One region of the Kribbella swartbergensis genome, then DNA from elsewhere that is predicted to be linked to it. Evidence: riboswitches for the same ligand, from Rfam matches in the RefSeq annotation. Region 1 holds a riboswitch; the other holds the start of a gene.
The links. A riboswitch is a leader RNA that binds a small molecule or an ion and turns the genes downstream of it on or off. The one in region 1 is predicted to bind glycine.
Positions count from the first base shown of each region.

Region 2: it holds a riboswitch for glycine, as region 1 does, so the genes downstream of both, ACYVOK_RS03620 (L-serine ammonia-lyase) here and gcvP (aminomethyl-transferring glycine dehydrogenase) in region 1, are expected to answer to the same signal.

Region 1 is NZ_BAAGPM010000014.1:137,547-140,749, forward strand. Features, by position in the region: gene ACYVOK_RS07510 (MerR family transcriptional regulator) at 90-704, shown strand; gene ACYVOK_RS07515 (dihydrodipicolinate synthase family protein) at 753-1,613, shown strand; glycine riboswitch at 1,629-1,718, shown strand; gene gcvP (aminomethyl-transferring glycine dehydrogenase) at 1,792-3,203, shown strand, end outside.
Region 2 is NZ_BAAGPM010000008.1:1,245-4,447, forward strand. Features, by position in the region: gene ACYVOK_RS03615 (alpha/beta fold hydrolase) at 1-89, shown strand, start outside; gene ACYVOK_RS03620 (L-serine ammonia-lyase) at 76-1,449, opposite strand; glycine riboswitch at 1,529-1,621, opposite strand; gene ACYVOK_RS03625 (DUF3817 domain-containing protein) at 1,619-1,984, opposite strand; gene ACYVOK_RS03630 (alpha/beta hydrolase) at 2,107-3,203, shown strand, end outside.

The sequences.
Region 1 (3,203 bases):
CTGATCGGCGGCTTACCTTGAAGGAGTTGTGGGGTGTTGTCACTCCACGGATGTGACCCGTTCCAGTCGGTACCCAGGGAGGCTCAGGCGTGACACGCACCGGCGACACGGATCTGACGGCGCAGTCGACGTCCGAAGCACACGCCGAGGCGGCCGCTGCCGCGGGCGTCCAGGGTCTGCTCTTCGACGACGACCTGCGGCCGATGCCGGAGGACGTCGGGTTCCGCGGCCCGACGGCATGCGCCGCGGCCGGGATCACCTACCGTCAGCTCGACTACTGGGCACGCACCGGCCTGGTCTCCCCGTCGGTGCGCCCGGCAACCGGTTCGGGCACCCAGCGGCTGTACGGTTTCCGTGACGTCCTGCTGCTGAAGGTGATCAAGCGGCTGCTGGACGCCGGGATCTCGCTGCAGCAGATCCGGACCGCGATCGCGCACCTGAGCAAGCGCGGTATCGACGACCTGACCCAGATCACCCTGATGAGCGACGGCGCGTCGGTCTACATGTGCACCTCGCCGGACGAGGTGATCGATCTGCTGGCCGGCGGCCAGGGCGTGTTCGGGATCGCCCTCGGCGGTGTCTGGCGCGAGGTCGAGGGTTCGCTGTCCGAGCTGCCCACGGAGCGCGCCGACGGCCACGACGACGCCGACCAGCACGCGAACGACGAGCTTGCCGCCCGCCGCCGCGCCCGCATGACCGGCTGACCCGCTGCTCACACTGTGCGCCCACTCACCGTCGAAACACTGCGCGGTGTGTGGGCGACTTTGTTGTTGCCCCTCGACGCCGACGACTCCATCGACTACGCGCGGCTCGAAGCACAGGCGGCCACGCTCGCCGCGACCGAGGTCGACGGTCTGTACGCCCACGGCACCGCGGGGGAGTTCCAGACGCTGACCGAGCCCGAGTTCGATCGGGTCAACGAGATCCTCGCGGCCACCGGCAAGCCGTTCCAGATCGGTGCCGGCCATCCGTCGGCACAGCTCCAGTTGGAGCGGGTACGACGGGCCGCCGAGCTCGAGCCGGGTGCGGTCCAGGTGATACTGCCCGACTGGCTGCCGCTGAACGACCAGGAGTCGCTCGACTTCCTCCGCCGGGTCGCCGACACCGCCGCCGACGTACCACTCGTGCTGTACAACCCGCCGCACGCCAAGACCCGGGTCGGTCCGGACCTGCTGGTCAGACTCGCCGAGTCGGTGCCCAGCCTGATCGGCCTGAAGACCGCCGGCGGGGACAAAGCCTGGTTCGACGAGGCAACGAAGTCCGGCCTGTCGATCTTCGTGCCCGGCCACTTCCTGGCGAGTATGTCGCTACTCGGTGCACACGGCAGTTACTCCAACGTGGCCGCGCTCTCGCCGAACGGCTCGGTCCGGTATGCGCGCGACCTGGACGTGGAACGCCGGATCGGCGAGTTCTTCGCGCAGCACGTCGTACCACTGCAGAAGGCCGGGCTGTCGAACCCGGCGCTGGACAAGTTCCTGGCCGCCGTCGGTGACTGGGCCGATGTCGGCACCCGGGTTCGCTGGCCGATGACGGCGGCCACTCCGGAGCAGGTCGAGGCCGCCCAGCCGGTCGCCCGGAGCCTCCTGCCCGAACTGTTCGAGGATTCCTGGTAGCCTCGGGACTGCCGTACACAGCATTCGGGAGAGACCCGTTGACCCGGGCGCCGAAGGGGCAATTCCTCCCCGGAACCTCTCAGGCCCATGGACCGAATGCCACAGGCGACTCTGGAGCGCACACCACGTGACAGAGGGGGAGGCGACCCCGGCAGCACTGTCAGCCTTGGAGCCTCTAGTGAACGAAATCCCGCAAGTCTCGGCCGCCTTCGCCGACCGCCACATCGGACCGCGCCCGGACGAGGTCGCGCGGATGGTCCAGCTTCTCGGGTACGACGACGTGGACGCGCTGGTGGACGCCGCGGTCCCGGCGTCGATCCGGTCCGCCGAGGCGCTCCGGCTGCCCGAACCCGCCTCCGAGGTCGACGCGCTGCACGAGCTTCGCCAGCTCGCCGCCCGCAACAACGTCGCCACCTCGATGATCGGCCAGGGGTACTACGGCACCTTCACCCCGTCCGTCATCGTCCGCCGCCTGGTCGAGAACCCGGCCTGGTACACGGCCTACACGCCGTACCAGCCGGAGATTTCCCAGGGCCGGCTCGAGGCGCTGCTGAACTTCCAGACCGTGGTCTCCGACCTGACCGGCCTGCCGACCGCCAACGCGTCGCTGCTCGACGAGGGCACCGCGGCCGCCGAGGCGATGACGCTGGCGCACCGCTCCAACAAGAAGAGCAAGTCGGACCGGTTCCTGGTGGACGCGGACTGCTTCGCCCAGACCGTCGCGGTGGTCCGGACCAGGGCGGAGGCGCTCGGGATCGAGGTCGTGGTCGCCGACACCACCGACGGTCTGCCCGATGGCGACTTCTTCGGTTTCCTGGTGCAGTACCCGGGCTCCGGCGGCGTCGTCCGCGACCTCGCCCCGTTGATCGCCGCCGCGCACGAGCGCGACACCCTGGTCGCGGTCGCGTCCGACCTGCTCGCCCTGACGCTGCTGGAGGCACCGGGTGAGGCCGGCGCCGACATCGTGATCGGCTCGTCGCAGCGTTTCGGCGTACCGCTGTTCTACGGCGGTCCGCACGCCGGCTTCATGTCCGTTCGCTCCGGTCTGGAGCGGTCGTTGCCGGGTCGCCTGGTCGGCGTCTCGGTCGACGCCGACGGCTCCCCGGCGTACCGGCTGGCTCTGCAGACCCGTGAGCAGCACATCCGCCGCGAGAAGGCGACGTCCAACATCTGTACGGCGCAGGTCCTGCTGGCCGTGGTCGCGTCGATGTACGCCGTCTACCACGGCCCGGACGGCCTGAAGGCGATCGCCGAACGCGTCCACGACTACGCCGGCAAGCTGGCCGGGTCGCTGCGGGAAGGCGGCGTCGAGGTTGTCCACGACAACTTCTTCGACACCGTGCTCGCCCGCGTCCCGGGCCGCGCCGCCGACGTCGTCGACGCGGCCCGGCAGAACGGGATCTGGCTCCGCCTCGTCGACGCCGACCACGTCGGCATCTCCTGCGACGAGAAGACCGACGCCACCGCGCTGCGCCTGGTCTGCGACGCTTTCGGCGTCCGGTACGACGGTTCGCTCGGGACGACCGCGTTGCCAGAGGCGGTTCGCCGTACGACGGACTACCTGACCCACCCGGTGTTCAACACCCACCG
Region 2 (3,203 bases), on a different contig from region 1:
TACGCGCCCTGCACGATCACGTCGTCGTGCTCCCCGGACTCGGACACAACGCCCACGTCGAGGATCCGGGCCTGTTCAGCACTCGATGACGTTGACGGCGAGGCCGCCGCGCGACGTCTCCTTGTACTTGATCTTCATGTCCGCGCCGGTCTCGCGCATCGTCTTGATCACCTTGTCCAGGGTGACCACGTGCACGCCGTCGCCGTGCATCGCCATCCGGGCCGCGTTGATCGCCTTCACCGAGGCCATCGCGTTCCGTTCGATACACGGGATCTGCACCAGCCCGCCGACCGGGTCGCAGGTCAGGCCGAGGTTGTGCTCCATCGCGATCTCGGCGGCGTTCTCGACCTGTTCCGGCGTACCGCCGAGGACCTCGCACAGACCGGCCGCAGCCATCGAGCAGGCCGACCCGACCTCGCCCTGACAGCCGACCTCGGCACCGGAGATCGACGCGTTCTCCTTGTACAGCACGCCGATCGCGCCGGCGGTCAGCAGGAACCGGACCGCTCCCCCGTCGGTCGCCCCCGGCACGAATCGCCGGTAGTAGTGCAGTACGGCGGGAACGATGCCGGCGGCACCGTTCGTCGGCGCGGTGACGATCCGGCCGCCGGACGCGTTCTGCTCGTTGACCGCGAGCGCGAACAGGTTGACCCAGTCCATCACCTTGAGCGGATCCACCGACCACGGGTCCTGCGAGAGCTTCTTGTACAGCGCGTGCGCCCGTCGCGGGACCTTCAGACCGCCGGGCAGGATCCCCTCGGTCTCACAGCCTTCGCGGACACAGTCCTGCATGACCTGCCAGATCCGCAGCAGTCCGGCGTGGATCTCGTCCTCGGTCCGCCAGGCCAGTTCGTTCGCGAGCATCACCTCGCTGATCGACAACTGTGACTCGCGGCACCGGTCGAGCAGTTCGGCGCCGGTCGTGAACGGGTACTTCAGCGGGGTCGTGTCCGGCACGATCCGGTCGCCGGCCGCCGCCTGCTCGTTGACCACGAAGCCGCCGCCGACCGAGTAGTAGGTTCGTTCCCGCAGTACGTCGCCGTCCGGCGCACGGGCCGCGAAGGTCATGCCGTTGGGGTGGTATGGCAACGTCTTGCGCCGGTGCATCACCAGGTCGGTATTCTCGTCGAAGCGGATCTCGTGCGTGCCGGCGAGCAACAGCCGGCCGCGGTCCCGGATCGTCTCGACCCGCGCGTCGACGGACTGCGTCAGGACGGTCTCGGGGTCCTCGCCCTCGAGACCGAGCAGAACGGCCTTGTTGCTGCCGTGCCCGTGCCCGGTCGCGCCGAGGGAGCCGAAGAGCTGGGCCTGGACGGTCGCCGTACGCCCGAGCAGGCCGTCGGCGGCGAGGCCGAGTGCGAAGGTGCGGGCGGCGCGCATCGGTCCCACCGTGTGGGAGCTCGACGGGCCGATCCCGATACTGAACAGGTCGAAGACGCTGATCGCCATCGTGTGGAGGTTCCTTCCGGTCGTCGTTGACCGTTTGGTGTCCTCCCCGCTCTGTCAGACGGAGGTCTTCCAGAGGTGCCTCGCCCGTACGGTGAAGGTGCCTGAGAGATTCTTGGGGAGAGTTGCTCCTACGGCGCCCGGGTCGTGCCCGGGACTCTCCCGCACGGGTTCATGCGGCTGTTGAGTTAGCTGTCGTCGGTGACGGTACGGCGGTCGCCCGGCCGTCGTCAATCCGGCCGGTCCGCGTCGCCCAGATCTCGAAGAACCAGGTGAACAGGGGCGGAATGCTCGCCGCGAGGGCGGCCAGTGTGACCGGCCAGGACCAGCGCAGCGGACCGCGCACGACCAGCACCGTCAGCACGTAGACGATGAAGATGCCGCCGTGGATCGGGCCGAAGATCTTCACCCCGATCTCGTTGTCGGACAGCACGTACTTGAACAGCATGCCGATCAGCAACCCGGTCCAGGACACCGCTTCCGCGATCGCCACCCACCGGAACCACGCCGCGTGCTTCCCGCCACTCGTCTCAGTCATCAGCGACCGACCCTAACAAGCCCCCCAAGGCCCGGCAGGGGTCGGGCCGGGGCTCGTCCCCGATGTGGTGGAGCAAGCGGTTGCCGAGGATCGAGGAAGCTTCCAGACAGGAGATCTTCCGTATGAGGTTCAGACATCGCGTCATCGCCGGCGGTGTGGCGCTGGGCGTCGCGGCCGCCGGACTCACCACGCTCCCGGTAGCAGCGGCCGAAACCAAAGGACAGGGGGAGTGGTCCGAGTGCAAGCCGGAGGGCAAGGACAAGCCCGAGGTGGTCAAGGGTTCGCAGTGCGCGACGCTGCAGGTCCCGGTCGACTGGCGCAACCCTGACGGCCCCACCTTCGGTCTCGCCATCGCGCGTCGTACGGCGAAGCAGTCGGGCGACCGCGTCGGCGTACTGGTGTGGGGTCCGGGTGGTCCGGGTGACTCCGGCGTCGACCGGGTGAAGACCGGGATGGGCCGGTTCAGTGACAACTTGAAGGACCGGTTCGACGTCGTCAGCTTCGACCCGCGCGGGATCGCCCGCAGCAACCCGGTGAAGTGCTCGGCCGCACTGCTGGCCAGGCAGCCGTCACCGATCCTGAAGAGCCAGGCCGGCTTCGACGCCACGGTCCGCTACAACCGCGAGCTGGCCGAGGACTGCCGGAAGAACACCGGCCCGGTCTACGACCACCTCGACACCTGGCAGACCGTGCGAGACGTGGACGCGATCCGAGCCGCACTCGGGGAGTCGACGATCTCGTTCCACGGCAGCTCGTACGGGACGCTGCTCGGAGCGCAGTACGCCGAGACCTATCCGAGCCGGGTCCGCGCGATGGTGCTGGAGAGCATGGTCGACCACAGTGCCCCGTCAGCGCGGTCGTTCCTCGACGCCCAGGCAGCCGCGGCGCAGGACTCGTTCGACGAGTTCGTGACCTGGTGCGATGCGGCGCCGAACTGCTCACTGCACGGTCGCGACATCCGTGCGCTGTGGGCGGACCTGCTCGCCCGGGCGGATCGCGGTGAGGTGCCCGATCCGCAGAAACCGGGCCTGTCGATCACGCCGTACTGGTTGAGCTTCACCGTGTTCCGGGCGCTCTACGGACCGCAGTGGCCGGCGTTGGCGGACATGTTGAAAAACCTCGACACCAGCTCACCGCCGACCGGGCAGCCGCCGGTGCCGACCGGACTGGCGTCGAACACGCTCTCGGTGTTCTGCCAGGACTGGAACCTTCCGGTGCG